DNA from 2 places in the Acidilutibacter cellobiosedens genome. Region 2 is predicted to be linked to the other one. Evidence: riboswitches for the same ligand, from Rfam matches in the RefSeq annotation. Region 2 holds a riboswitch; the other holds the start of a gene.
The links. Region 2 has a riboswitch for S-adenosylmethionine ahead of EQM13_RS06550 (methionine ABC transporter ATP-binding protein). Riboswitches for the same ligand answer to the same signal wherever they lie in the genome.

Region 1 (7,887 bases), 1.5 Mb from region 2:
TGAAGGAAAAAAGATCTCCATGCCATATTATTTAAATCTTTTTTTGTTAATAAACCTTTTTCATTATTAGATTCCGTCATTTGAAATAACCCCCTTATCTCCATCATCATCCGATCTTCCGTTATAGTAAGTATAAGCCGCTATTATAACCGCTATAATTGCAACACCTATTATAGATAATTTAAAATAAGTTACCAGCACAAATCCCAGAAACATAAAATAAACCAAATCCCTTTTCAGCATTATTTTAAGCAATATGGCAAAACCTACGGCCGGCATCATTCCTCCGGCTACCTGAAGACCATCAAGGATTACGGCAGGTATGGAATCGATCACCGCCTTAGCTGTACTTGCCCCAAAATATAAAGGCAAAAAAGCAATTAAGAAAAAGAAAGTAAACATTGGAATCATTCCGGCAAGGTTCATTAGTTCTATACCTTTCGTATCGCCTTTTTCAGCATATTTATCAGCTTTATGAATAAATCCGGCATTTGCGGTATATATTAAATTGCTGATGGCCTGAACGGCTATAGAAAATGGTACAGCTATTCCGATTGCAACTTTAGCATCAACATTCGTCAGTATTGCAAAGGAAGTTCCCAATATTCCTCCAATGACACTGTTTGGAGGCTGCGCTCCTCCTATTGCCATTACTCCCAGGAATACCAATTCCAAAGTACCCCCAACAATTAATCCTTTTTGAACATCCCCAAGAATCAGCCCAATTATTGCCCCAGTCGCAAGAGGCCTATAAATCTGTAGATTACCATTATCACTATCCAAACCGCATATCCCCGAATATATGGATATTAACAGTACTTTTAATAACATCATTCCGCCTCCTTTATTAATTTCATCATATCGGTTCCGTTTTCAGTCGGTACCCTTTTAGCTTCACATTTAATGCCCATCTCTCCCAACTTTTTAAAAGCCTTGATATCTTCTTCATCAACTGAAATAGCAGAAGATATTTGTTTTTTACCTTCCTTGAAATGCATATTCCCGACATTTACTTCTTTAATAGGAATACCTCCTTTAATAAGCTTAATAATGATGCTTACATCTCTTACTATTAAAAAAATATTTTGGTTCGGTCCCGCCTTTGGCAGTTTCTTAATAGCTTCTTCAATACTAAAATAACGAGTACCTACTCCGTGAGGAGCAGCCATATCCAGCAGCAGCTGCTGAGTCTTATCTCCACAAACCTTGTCGTCAACTACTACTATTAAATTAGCATTGACCTCCGAACACCAGGATACAGCAACCTGTCCGTGTATAAGCCTGTTATCAATTCTTGTCAATACAATTGGCATATTTTCATCTCCTTTTGGTATTTATCTACCGCAAAATTCATACCAACCAGTGTAACATATAAATATAATAAAAAAACAAATAAAAAAAGGTGCCTCAATTCAATATTAGACACCTTTAAACTGTAGTATTTCAATATTTACTCAACTTTTTATAACTTTAAATCACTTATTTTTAAATTAATTATATCATAAATATAGGCAATCTCTGATACAGGTATTTCTATTTTGTAAACATCGGCTATGACACTAAAAGATTCATCAACATAATTTATAAACTGTCCATGACACTGTTTAAATTCATCCAGCCCTTTATATGACATTATGGGTTCCTTCATCACCAATCTTTCTATAAGACAGCTTATATGGATATACAAACTTATCTTTAAATCATTGGTGAAATACTTTTTTAGTCTTCGCTCAAGATCATTTATTATAATTTCAACCTGATCGATTATTTTGTTGGAATTTAATATAGTTATATTTTCTATAACATTTTGCAGTGAAAATAATTTTACTATAGCCTGATTAATCTTCTCTACATCTTCTTTACCTGCAATATTTTTTAGTGCCTTTTTAAGAGCACTGTAGCCTTTGCTGAGTATTAAATCTTCCAAAGACAAATACTGAATCTCTTGAATCCCTGGATTAATCGTCCCTATTATCAATTTTACTTCATATTCCTTAAATATTTTATCTTCGGTTCCATTTCCTTTAAGTTTATTATAGTCATAGGCAATTATTTCTATATTGTTATCCATGAGGCATTTGGCAAATAAATCCCTTATTTTTACCGCGACTCCTATTCCGGTCATACAAGTCACGATTATGGCATCTTTTTTGTTTCTGTTATATTTAATAAATTTATACCTATTATTATTTTCAGCTACAGATTCCGATACAACTTTTTCTAATTCTTCTCCTCTTATTATCTTGTTGCCTACTCCTATGGCCAATTGAGTAGTAATATTGTTCACAATCCCTATATCTCCATTTACAATATCCCCAATGGATCTGTATATTTCCTCCAAAGAACCCATATCCACCAATATAATAACCCCTGAAGACGTATTTATGCCCTTTAGATAACTGCATATTTTATGCATAATCTCTTGAATAGACATTTCTATAGGCATATCAAAAGCTTCAAAAATAAACTGCCTCAGAAGCCTGTTTGCAACGCTTGCAATACTGCTCGCTGTAGAATATCCGTGAGAAATAATTACAGCGGTAATATTTTCCCCGTTATTTTCTTGGTTAAATGTATTTATATATAATGTAAAATAAATTAATATTAATCTGTCGGTTTTCATATCAAGATTAACCTCAATAAGTCCTGTCATCTTTTTTGCAATTAAAAATTCCTTTGGGAAAACATCTTCTATAATATTCAAAGCAGCCTCAAAGTCATAGTTACCTTCGAGTTTTTTTGTAATACCATCATACATTATATTTATCAAATATGTAAAAACGATGGATGCATTGCCGTAATATCTGATTCCATATAAGTTCTCCATAATTTTCAAAATATTCTGTATAACCTTCTTAGTTTCATTATAAAAAACAGTGTCATTATAATTTTCTATATCTTCAAATATAATTTTATCTAAAACTTTATCTATGGTTGTCGTCATTTTTTTCTTGAAATTCCGTATATCGGTTTTATTATTCTTATAATCCCGAATAGAATCAAGCAGTACCTCTGTTTCTTTATTTATCGTGGAATCTTCAAATATATCATTGGGGGCATAATCTTTAGGTATATCTTTAGATACAAACATGCTGCTGAATATACTTCCTGTTAAAATAAAATCAACTTTGGTCTTAATTTCTGCAGGTAAATCGTATAAATGTATTTTCAATATCTTAACACTGTCCATTACATATGCACCATAAGCCGACGCACAACTGTATTTGATTGCATTCTTCAGTTTTCCTATATTTCCCGATATATTGATCTTTAATAAAACATCCATCACCTGTTTACTGACAACAATATCTATTCCGATATTTTTTGATTCTTCCTGATAAAAATTGTATATCATCTGCAATTTTTCCTGAACAGGCCTTCTGAACAAATCCGGTATGCTTACAACTAAAGGTATACGACGTAAAAATGTGTTAATAAGACTCAAAGACGGTTCTTCCGTCGTAGCAAAGATAAATCTAACCTTTGATGACCTCCAATTGTTAGACTCTCCTAATCTTCTGAATATTCCTTTATCAAGAAATAAAAAAAGTTTCTCCTGTCCTTCCGGAGTCAGCCTATGAACTTCATCTAAAAACAAATAACCTCCATTAGCTTCCTCCAACAACCCTATTTTATCCTTATCAGCACCTGTAAAAGCACCTTTCACAAAACCAAATAAATTTGCCGACAACAATTCCGGATTGTCTGCATATTCTGCACAATTAAATATGACATAAGGAGCATCTTCGGCTATTATTTTGTTATTCTTTGCATATTCATATATAACTTGTGCCATAAAACTTTTACCTGTACCGCTATTTCCTATAAGAAGCAGGGGAAGACCGTCAGGAGGATATGTAGCAGCCGACTTGCACATTTTGACCTGTTCTCTAAGACTTCCATGACTTCCTATTATCTTGTCAAAGGGATCGTATTTTTCAACTGCCGTTCCTCTTCCGATTTCCACATGACCAATCGTTTTCTGCAATATAGAATTATTTTCATAGGCATCCCTGTCTATGAAATAAACAGGTCTCGTATTAATTTTTATTGCTTTGCCTTCCATATACAATTCATTCAGCAAATGACTTGCAACATTTCTTTTGATATTTAATTCTTTTGATATTTCGCTGGCAGTTACACCTCTCTTTTTGTTATTACACAAATCTAAAGACATAACTTTTAAAAAATTATATACTTTATCCTTGTTCCTTTTCATACTTATCTTATTCTCCTTCTTTGCTAAACATTAAATTTTATATTTTAACGTTTAGCTGCCACATAAAATTGTACTTAAAATATTTCTTATTATTTTGTTATTTAATCCATTATACCCTATTTAAGCCTTATATGCTATAAAGTAAAGTGACGATGGATTATAAAAAAATTTGTTGACATTTTTAAATAATGCTTGTATAATTCATTATTAATAATTGAATATGAAAAACTTCTTATCCAGAGAGGTGGAGGGACTGGCCCTATGAAACTTCGGCAGCGGATTCTTTTCATTAGAGAATGCTGTGCCAATTCCAGCAAGCTTTATAGCTTGGAAGATAAGAAGAGCGAATGTATCATCTTTTGATATAAACCTCTTCTTACTTTAAATTAAGAAGAGGTTTTTCATTTTCATAATATGTCAGAAGAAGGTGATGCTTAAAATGTCAGAAGAAATAAAACAAAAGATTTTAAAAGATGTAGAATCCAATAGTTCTAAGTATATTTCCATAAGTCATGAGATTCACGATCACCCTGAAATAGGAAATGAGGAAATCTTGGCCAGTAATCTATTAACACAGCTTTTAATATCAGAAGGTTTTTGCGTAGAAAAAAATGTAGCAGGTCATCCCACAGGATTTATTGCAAAAAAGGAATCTTCTCATTTATCGGGGCCTACCATTGGATTTTTAGCCGAATATGATGCACTTCCTAAATTAGGTCATGCTTGCGGCCATAACATCATAGGAGTCAGTAGTGCCGCGGCAGCAATTGCTTTAGGAAAAGTATTGGACGAAACGGGAGGAAAAGTTGTAGTTTTAGGCACTCCTGCCGAGGAAGGAGGAAATAACGGAAGTGCCAAAGGAAGTTTTGTAAAGCATAATCTATTGAAAGGAATCGATGCTTGTTTAATGGTTCATCCCGGAAATAAAACATATACTACAGGAAAATCTCTTGCGGTAAATCCCCTTGATTTTGAATTCATAGGAAAATCCGCTCATGCATCAGCAGCTCCCGAAAAGGGGATTAATGCCTTAGATGGAGTTATACTTTTATTTAATGGGATAAATGCTCTGCGTCAGCATGTAACAAGTGATGTAAGAATTCATGGAATAATTACCCATGGTGGAGATGCGCCTAATATTATACCTGAATATGCCAAAGCCCGCTTTTTCATAAGAGCAGATACAAAAATTAAATGCGACAAAGTCACTCAAAGAATAAAAGGCATTGCTAATGGTGCCGCTCTTGCTACCGGAGCAAAGGTAAATATTATTGAATTTCAAAATTCAGTTGATAATATTCTGCCTAATAAAAAATTTGACGATGTTTTTAAAGAAATCTGAGAATCCTTTGGTTTAGATATTCATTCGCCGGAAAATAAAGCCAGTGGATCCAGTGATGTTGGAAATATCAGTCACGTAGTGCCAACTATTCAGCCTTCAGTTAAAATAGGTCCTGACAATTTAGTAGGACATACAATAGAATTTAGGGAAGCCGCTCGTTCAAAGGATGGTGACAGAGCCCTCTTATTAGGAGCTAAAACATTGGCTTTAACAGGATTAAAATTAATTTTAAATAAAAAATTGTTGAAAGAAATTAAAGACGAGTTTGAATATCAATTAAAGAATGAAGCTAATGAATTTTAACAATTTAATTTTGTAACATATTTAAAATTGTAAGTTTCTTTTTTAATATAAATTAACTCCTCCAAATTTTTTGAAACTCATCTTACGGAAAATCCAAATTAGGATAAATGGAATTTTCATATAGTTAAAAAAATAATACGGATTTTAAAAAATCCGTATTATTTTTTAGTTTTGTAAATTTTATGATAATAATACTTCAACAAATAAATTGATTTTAGCTAAATATTCCCGTACTTAAATATCTCTCTCCATTATCCGGAGCAATAGCCAATACAGTTTTGCCTTTTCCTAATTTCTTTGCCCATTGTAGTGCTGCATAGACCGCTGCTCCCGATGAAATTCCTACAAGTATCCCTTCTTCCCTTGCCAGTTGTCTTGTAGTTTCAATGGCATCTTCATTAAATACCGTATTTATATCATCCAATAAATCAAGGTCCAGTATACTTGGAACAAAGTTAGCTCCTATTCCTTGTATTTTATGAGGACCTGCTTTTCCTTCAGACAATAAAGGTGAAGATTTTGGCTCTACGCCTACTATTTTCACATTACTGTTCTTCTCCTTTAGAACCTTCCCTACTCCTGTAACTGTGCCTCCTGTACCTATACCTGCAATAAATACATCTATGTTACTCCCCAGATCTTTGAGTATTTCTTGAGCTGTGGTTTCAATATGGGAAAGAGTATTATTTTCATTGCCAAACTGATAAGGTATATAATAATTTGAATTTTGCTTTGCAAGTTCTTCTGCTTTATCTACTGCTCCCTTCATCCCGTTTGAGCCAGGAGTTAAAACAACCTCTGCTCCAAAAGCTTTGAATAAATTTCTTCTTTCTATACTCATAGTTTCCGGCATAACAAGAATAACTTTATATCCCTTTGCAGCACCTACCATGGCAAGACCTACTCCGGTATTTCCGCTTGTTGGTTCCACTATTACATATCCTTTTTTTAACTTTCCCTCTTCTTCAGCTTTTTCAATCATATATAGTGCTGGCCTATCTTTAACACTTCCACCCGGATTAAAATATTCAAGTTTTACATATATATCCGCATAATCTTTCCCTACCAATTTGTTTAATTTGACGATAGGTGTGTTGCCTATTAGCTCTAATACATTTGTTGCAACTGTCATTTAAATCCCTCCAAATTAATATTTTAATACTAAATTTATGCCCTTTAAGCTTTTTTATAACCCATAGAAAAATCCTGTTTACCTTAATATAGATTTTTCGTAAAATGGGTTTTAAGAAAGGTTTCCTTAATATATTAATGTCTCAATGGAAGCCTTTCTTCATTCACAAAATATTATTATTTTATGAATTACTAAAAAGCATTAAATTTATTGAAACAAAAAAACTTCTGTCTCCGAAATAAACAATTTCAGAGGCAGAAGTTTTGCTTCCACGGTCCCACTCTGTTTAGATGAACAAACATCCATCTTTAAATCCGGCACTTTCATGCCTTATCTCTATAACGGAAGAATTCCGTAACAGTCTACTTTCCCTACGGTTTCGACTTAACACTCCCAAGAGCACTTTTGATATGTCCAACTATAGAGTTCTCTCACCGCCTGAACTCCTCTCTGTATATCTTTCATATCATACTTTCCTTGATCATAGCGTTTAAAATTTAATTCATACTAAATTACTATACATTCATAATAATTCATATTCAAAAAAAAGTCAATAGTTTATTTTAAAACTCTATAGCTATTTTTATGAAATATTTATTTCATAATCAATATCTCCGGCCATTATTCTTTCAATTCTCTCTCCTTCAGTAATTACCCTGTTCAATTTCTCATCAAAGGGGTACATTCCTCCATTTACAATTCTTGTAGTTAATTTCCCGCATGCAGCACTATTTCCTTTTAAATGAGGTGCATCAAGAATACCTATTTTAACCGCTTCTTCAAGAATAACAGGATCTGTTAGAGGATCTTTTGAACTGTTAGATAGACTCTTAATGGAATTTATTATTATGCTGCCGTCTTTTATAAGCTGAGCCTTCCTTCTCTGAACAT
Region 2 (7,887 bases):
TCCTATTCCTCCGGAGACAAGAGCAGCTTTTTCATCTTTTTCAAAAGAAAAGCCTCTGCCAAGAGGCCCTATTAATTTTATTTCGTCGTTTTCTTTCAGTTGTGAAAATATTTTAGTTCCCTTTCCCTTTAATTCATATAAAAATATTATTTTATCTTTATAAATATTGGATATGCTTATAGGTCTATTTAAAAACGGTCCTTCCCTCCATCCTCTCAACATATAAAACTGTCCGGGATTTCCCGAGAAATTACCTCCAACGGAAAGTTCATATACTCCATCCTCTATTCTTATGTTCTCCTCTATTTTCCCTATTACATATTCCTTAGCCATTTCGGATATCCTCCTTCATTAAAAGGACCGCCTGTCTGACATAATATTCGAATCTTTCTTCCCCATCTTCATAATTCTTGTAATCGGCAATTATTCCTCTTGAAGAATTCACTATCCCGCCATTTCCGTTTTTCAGATACAAGGCTGCTTCTCTTCCCTTTCCTCCCTGGGCTCCGTATCCGGGAATAAGGAAGAACATATTTTCATATCTCTTTCTTAAATTTGCTCCTTCATCTGTATGAGTTGCACCTACTACAACTCCCACTGAACTATATCCGCATCTTCCCATATAATTTCCGGCAATTTCTTTTATTTTGTCTCCCACCCAGTTATATACCTTATATCCTTTCACATTGAGATATTGAATATCTTCGGCTCCTTTATTCGAAGTTCTTAAGAGAACGAATAATCCCTTGTTTGCCTCTTGTACATATTCCAAGTAAGGTTCTATGCTATCCATTCCCATATAAGGATTGACAGTGATAAAATCGCATTCAAAATCTCCGCTGAAATGAGCTTTAGCATACATCTTCCCCGTAGAAGATATATCTCCTCTTTTTACATCTCCGATTACCATGGATTTATTATTTCTTATATATCTTAAGGTATCCCTATAAGCCTTCATTCCTTCTATCCCGTAGGCCTCATAAAAAGCTATCTGCACTTTATATATTGGGACCAGATCCAAAGTTTCGTCTATTACTGTTCTGTTAAATTGAAATAACAATTCGGAAACAGAATCATATTTTTTCTTTAATTTATCAGGTATATAAGAAATATCCGTATCAAGGCCAAGGCATATGCTTCCTTTCTTATTAACTTCCTCATAAAGTCTGTCAATAATCAATGGTCAAACCCCCATCATATTTTATTTCTCCATTTTTAACAGTTCCTATTACATCTCCGTAAAACTCCATTCCATCAAAAGGAGTATTCTTTCCTTTGGACAAGAATTTACTTCCGTCAATCCTCCTTTTTTTGTTTAAATCAACCAGCACTAAATCCCCGTCATATCCAACTTCTATCTTTCCTTTTCTAATTCCCATCAATTCTCCGGGTCTGAAAGACATCAACCGAGATAATTGACTTAATTTTATATAACCTCTTTTAACCAAGACAGTATAGCATACGGAAAAGGCGGATTCCAATCCGGAAATTCCGCAGGCCCCATTTATCTTATCTTCCTTACTATGAGGAGCATGATCTGTAGCTATTGCATCTATCCCGCCGTTCTTTAGTCCACATATAAGGTTATCTGCATCCTCTTTTTCCCTGATAGGAGGATTAACTTTATAATCATTGTCATAAAGAGCCAAGTGGTGAGGAGTCACCTCACAGGTAACTCCGACACCTTCCTTTTTGGCTTTTATTATCTCTTCCAACGCTTCTTTAGTACTCACATGGGCAAGATGAAGCCTTCCTCCTGAAAATTTTGCAAGAGAAATATCCCTTATGGTCATAAGGTTTTCTGAAAGTCTGTTATCCATAGGAGTTAAATTCTCATCTTCTGCATGGGATATTATTACAAGTCCTTTTTCCTTTGCCTTTAGAAAAGCCTTATACATAATGTCATTTCTTACTACTCCTTTCCCATCATCGGAAATAAATTTGACTCTTTTGTCCAAGGTATCAAGATGTTCTAAAGTTTCGCCGTCAAAATTTTTTGTAATGGAAACCACCTGATGAACGTCAACTAAGTCAAACTTCTTTGATTTATTCAATACATAATCAACTATTTCCATATTACTGCACACAGGGTTGGTATTTCCCATTAAATTTACAAAGGTATATCCTCCTCTTAGGGCTGCTTTACTTCCGGTATAAATATCTTCTTTGAAAGTAAATCCGGGATCCCTGAAATGATCATGCATATCCACAAAAGAAGGCATCACACATAAATCACCGGCATCAATTTTTTTACAATTATAATTTAAGTTCGTGCCGAAATCCTCTATTTTCCCACCTTTAATATACACATCTCCTGTAAATTCTTTAAAGCCGTCTACCACTCTTCCGTTTTTGACTAAAATATCCATTTAAATGTCTCCTGTATATATCTGATCGCAGTATTGACATTTATATATTCCCTTTTCTTTATCCACCAGGACAAAGACATGTTTAATATCTCTTTCCGTTGAAGTAACACACCTTGGATTTTTACACTTAATCACATTTTCTATCTTGGAAGGAAGAGAGAGCCTGGTCTTTTCTTTTATTTTCTCATTTTCTATAATATTTATGGTAATATTGGGATCAATAAAACCCAATAAGTTTAAATCTATATCTATATCATTTTCAATTTTAATTATATCTTTCCTACCATATTTCTTACTTGGAGCATTCATTATAAGGGCTACTGTGGAATGGATTTTATCCAAACCGAGATAATTGAATATTTTAAATCCACATCCTACCTTTATATGATCAATAACTATACCTTTAGTGATACTATCAATATAAAGCATTATTATACCACCCCCAATAATTTGGCCATAAGAGCCATACGAACAAACATCCCATTTTTCACCTGTCTGAAATAGCACGCTTTAGGATCATCATCTACTTCAATACTTATCTCATTGACTCTCGGTAAAGGATGAAGTACTTTCAGATCCTTTTTCGACAGGTCCAACTTTTTCTTATCTAATATATAACTATCTTTAAGTCTTATATAATCAGCTTCATTAAAAAATCTTTCTCTTTGTACTCTGGTCATATACAATATGTCCAAATCTCCTATAACATCTTCTAATTTTTCAACCTCTAAATATTTTATACATTTACTATCCAATATTTCAGTTTTAATATAATCGGGAATTTTTAATTCTTGAGGAGAAATGAGAACAAAAGATACATTTTTATATCTTGACATGGCTTTTATAAGAGAATGAGTTGTTCTGCCAAATTTTAAATCACCGCATATTCCAATAATTAAATTATCGAATGAACCTTTTTCTTTTCGGATTGTTAAAAGATCTGTTAAAGTTTGGGTAGGATGTTGATGCCCTCCATCACCTGCATTAATGATAGGAACAGGCGAGTAATGGGAAACATATTTTTGTGCTCCTTCTTTCGGATGTCTCATGGCTATAATATCCGCATAAGAACCTACTGTTCTGATAGTATCTGGGATACTTTCCCCTTTGGAAACGGAACTTGAATTAGGTTCGGAAAAGCCTATAACATTTCCTCCAAGTCGAAGCATAGCCGCTTCAAAACTAAATCTTGTTCTTGTACTGGGCTCATAAAATAATGTAGCCAATATTTTTCCATTACATAAACTGCTGTATCTTTTCGGCTCAGCAATTATTTCTTCGGCAAAAGAAAAAATTTCATCCAATTCTTCTACCGAAAAATCCAATGGATCAATCAAATGTCTTCCTTTAAGCATTTTATATTCCCTCCTTTTTAGCCTCACTGGACTATTTTAAATGAAAAGGACATAAAAAAACCTTCCTCAAAAGGAAGGCACAGCTTAGCTTGCCTATACTTTCCTTTTTGATCTCTCAGGATCAATTTAAAGGTATTTTTATGGTGCACAAGGAGGGACTCGAACCCTCAAAACTACGAACCTGAATCGTATACGTATGCCAATTCCGTCACTCGTGCAATTACATATATTCTAACATAGAATAATTAATCTTTCAAGAAAAATATTTTTTGTTTTATATATCCATTTTTCTAATTTTTATAATACAGAAGATAAATATATTCGAACTTCTTCCAAACTATTAAATACCTTGTCTGCTGAAGATTCAATTTCTTTGTTTCTTACCATATCGGGAACAAGAAAAACATTAATCCCTGCATTTTTTGCAGCTTTTATCCCCGGTAAAGAATCTTCCAAAACTAACGCTTTTGAAGTATCCACATTGGCTTTGCTACAAGCCTTTAGTAATATTTCGGGATTCGGTTTACCGTTTAAAACCTCGTCTCCGGAAACAATTATATCTATATGGTCCGTCAAATTTTCAAGTTTTAAATATTTTTCTACAGTTTTCCGATAACTTGAAGATGCCACAGCAATTTTAATATCTTTATTCCTTAAAAAATTTATCAGAGAATCCAGCCCTTTCTTTTTACGGACGGTCTTATTCTTATCTATAATCTCTCCTCTTACCTTCTTCATATAATTTCTCCATTCATTTATAGGAGCAGCTTCCCCATATATGTATCTCAGTTCTTTTAATAGATCTTCTTCTGTTTTACATATAAGCCCTTCATATGTTTCTGAACTTATCTCAAATTTATACTTTTCAGCTGCTACCTTCCAAGCTTCGTATGATATTCTTTCTGTATCAAACATCAATCCGTCCATGTCAAAAATAGTTAACAATAAATCCATTGCCTTGACCCTCCTGCAAATTTATTTAAGTCTCATGCTTCAAATGTTGAAGACATCCTAATATATTTTAACTCAAGTGTATTTTATATTCAATACATTAGAAATATCTAATCAATTGTTTCCATTCTAAAAATCCCTTGAAATGAAATATTATCTCATTTCAAGGGATTTCAAAAAAGTATATTCTCCTATTTGGATTTAATGCATATTCATTCCTGAAGTCCCGGACATTCCAGATGAAAGGCCGGTTTTAACAGTCTGAATAGATTTTTGATCAGCAGGAGGAGCCGGATTATAGTATCCTTTTTTTTCTGCTATTTGGAATAACTGATATTGAAATTGTTCCGCTTCATTTCTAAGTTGCTGCAATGTGCTCCTCAATTGCTGATTGGAACATTCCGTTATAGCTTTGGTATAAGATTCTATACTGGCTTTCGTTCCTGTCAAAACATCACTTACCATATCTTTTTCTTGCATATTATCCCTCCTTAATTTTTATAGTGAATTTGTTAAATTAGATGCGGTAGTTTGAGCATCTTGCCCGGACTGCTTAAACATCTGTTTAAGCTGAGCATCGTGACATTGATTAGAGTATAGATCAAATTTGGCAGCCATCGTTTGATGACAACTTGCAATTTCCCTTATGCTTTGAAGTTCACTTTGATTAATATTTCCTAAATTAACAGTATTTTTAAGCGCCATAAAATTTCTCCTTTCCACAAAATATTTTGTTCCTTAAATATTTTGTGTCTTTAGTTTGTCTATTATTCATTTAAGATTTTAGAATAGTTTTTTATTCATAGAAAAATACTTTAACTATAATAAAATATTATAAAAAAATTTTTAATGGAAACATAGTTTTTAATTTTTAAAAAATATTGACAAAAACTTAAATTACTATTAGAATATTTATTATACAAATTAATAGTAAGTTTAAACTCTTATCTAGAGAGGTGGAGGGACTGGCCCGATGAAACCCGGCAACCTGTGTAAATACAAGGTGCCAATTCCTACGGTAATACTTGCCGAGAGATGAGAGGGGATATAGTCCTCTTTCTTCCGAAAAGAGGTTTTTTTATTTAAAAAACCTTAAATCATTGAGAGAGGTATTTTATTGTCTTTATTACTTCACAGAGTAATTCTTTAAAGGGGTGAATTTGTTGATTACCATTGAAAACTTATCAAAAACTTATATACAAGATAATAAAAAAATTATTGCTTTAAAAAATATAAATTTAAACATAGAAAAAGGTGAGATATTTGGAATAATAGGGTTGAGCGGTGCAGGTAAATCAACTCTTATCAGATGTATAAATCGTCTTGAAGAACCTGACAGCGGAAAAATAATAATTGATAATGTGAATATCACAAATTTGAATAAAAATGAACTGAGAGAAGAAAGAAAGGGAATAGGAATGATATTTCAGAGCTTTAACCTTCTTTCCTCAAAAAATGTATACGATAATATAGCCTTTCCATTGCGATTGGAAAAAATGGATAAAAAAGACATAGATAAAAGAACAAAAGAACTCGTGAAATATGTTGAATTAGAAGATAAAATAAATTCCTATCCAGCCCAGTTAAGCGGGGGTCAAAAACAAAGAGTAGCAGTAGGAAGAGCATTAGCAAATAACCCTAAAGTACTCCTCAGTGATGAAGGTACTTCCGCATTGGATCCGATAACCACCAAATCGATTTTGGCATTGCTAAAAAAAATAAGAGATGAATTCAATGTCACCATAATCATGATTACTCATCAAATGGAAGTGGTTAAGGATATTTGTGACAGAGTCGCTATCATAGAAAACGGTAAAATAATAGAATCAAATACTGTCGAAGAATTATTCAGACATCCTAAGACAAAAATTAGTCGTTCTTTTATAAACAGCCTGAATATAAACACCGATGAATTCGTTCCACTGCCTAAAATTGATCACGGAAAATTAATAAGACTAAGCTTTAGTAAAGAAAACGCAAGAAAACCGGTTGTATCCGATATGATAAAAAAATTTAATATTTCTGTAAACATACTTTCCGGAAATATTTACGATCTAAATAAAACGAGCGTTGGATATTTGATTGTTCAAGTAGACGGAGAAAATGAAGAAATAGAAAAGTCCCTATCTTGGCTTAATAATCAAGGTATCAATTTCGAGGTGATTTAAATGGGGCAACTGGTATATGAAGCAACTTTAGAAACTATATATATGGTATTTTTCTCTACTATATTTTCTCTCCTTTTAGGATTCCCTTTAGGTGTATTATTAACAATTACCGAAAGAGGCGGAATATGGGAGAAGCTTATGTTAAATCAGATTCTGGAAGGAATAATCAATATTCTAAGATCCTTTCCTTTTATCATACTCATGATCCTCGTTTTTCCCGTATCCAGAATTATTGTGGGAACGACCATCGGAACGACTGCTACAATTGTCCCTCTTTCCATTTCTGCCGCTCCATTCGTTGCAAGAGTAATAGAAGAGGCATTAAAAAAGGTAGATAAAGGAGTCGTGGAAGCAAGTTTAGCCATGGGAGCTACAGTCAGACAAATCATATTTAAAGTATTGATTCCCGAAGCTATGCCTTCCTTAGTGTCAGGAATTACCCTAACTGTTATCAATTTAATCGGCTATTCTGCTATGGCAGGAGCTATCGGAGGAGGTGGTTTGGGAAATCTGGCCATAAGATATGGGCTCTATGGATTTCAAACCGACATAATGGTAGTTTCCGTAATAATAATTATTATTCTGGTTCAGGGAATACAGCTATTTGGCAATAAATTGGCTCACAAATTAAATAAAAAATAAGGAGGAATTATAATGAAAAAATTCAGTTTAATATTAATTGCCATTTTAATTTTTACTTTGCTCACCGGGTGCGGGAAAAAAGAAAGTGCAGAAAATGTAATAAAAATCGGAGTTTCTCCCGAACCTCACAAAGCAATTGTAGATTTGATTAAAGATGATTTAGAAAAAGAGGGAATTAAACTCGAAGTAATTGAATTTACCGACTATGTAAAGCCAAATACGGCCTTAGCCGACAAAGAAATCGATGCTAATTTCTTTCAACATCTCCCTTATATGAACGAATTTAAAGAAAAGCAAAATATAAATATCGTATCTATAGGTGCTGTTCATATTGAACCCATGGGATTATATTCCAAAAAATACAAATCCATAGATGAAATTCCCAACGGAAGTACCATTGCG

Region 1: another riboswitch for S-adenosylmethionine. It lies ahead of EQM13_RS13895 (M20 family metallopeptidase); the one in region 2 lies ahead of EQM13_RS06550 (methionine ABC transporter ATP-binding protein).

Annotation. Positions count from the first base shown of each region.
Region 1 covers NZ_CP035282.1:2,887,862-2,895,748, forward strand. The annotation lists gene EQM13_RS13875 (PTS system mannose/fructose/sorbose family transporter subunit IID) at 1-80, opposite strand, end outside; gene agaW (PTS N-acetylgalactosamine transporter subunit IIC) at 67-831, opposite strand; gene EQM13_RS13885 (PTS system mannose/fructose/N-acetylgalactosamine-transporter subunit IIB) at 831-1,313, opposite strand; gene EQM13_RS13890 (sigma 54-interacting transcriptional regulator) at 1,463-4,219, opposite strand; SAM riboswitch class I at 4,449-4,560, shown strand; gene EQM13_RS13895 (M20 family metallopeptidase) at 4,659-5,561, shown strand; gene EQM13_RS18755 (hypothetical protein) at 5,640-5,864, shown strand; gene cysK (cysteine synthase A) at 6,079-6,996, opposite strand; gene EQM13_RS13905 (cobalamin B12-binding domain-containing protein) at 7,580-7,887, opposite strand, start outside.
Region 2 covers NZ_CP035282.1:1,394,697-1,402,583, reverse strand. The annotation lists gene EQM13_RS06595 (dihydroorotate dehydrogenase electron transfer subunit) at 1-333, opposite strand, end outside; gene pyrF (orotidine-5'-phosphate decarboxylase) at 326-1,180, opposite strand; gene EQM13_RS06585 (dihydroorotase) at 1,170-2,369, opposite strand; gene EQM13_RS06580 (aspartate carbamoyltransferase regulatory subunit) at 2,370-2,798, opposite strand; gene pyrB (aspartate carbamoyltransferase) at 2,801-3,724, opposite strand; tRNA gene EQM13_RS06570 (tRNA-Leu) at 3,866-3,942, opposite strand; gene EQM13_RS06565 (HAD family hydrolase) at 4,022-4,678, opposite strand; gene EQM13_RS06560 (spore coat protein) at 4,877-5,155, opposite strand; gene EQM13_RS06555 (hypothetical protein) at 5,174-5,380, opposite strand; SAM riboswitch class I at 5,617-5,717, shown strand; gene EQM13_RS06550 (methionine ABC transporter ATP-binding protein) at 5,839-6,843, shown strand; gene EQM13_RS06545 (methionine ABC transporter permease) at 6,844-7,485, shown strand; gene EQM13_RS06540 (MetQ/NlpA family ABC transporter substrate-binding protein) at 7,498-7,887, shown strand, end outside.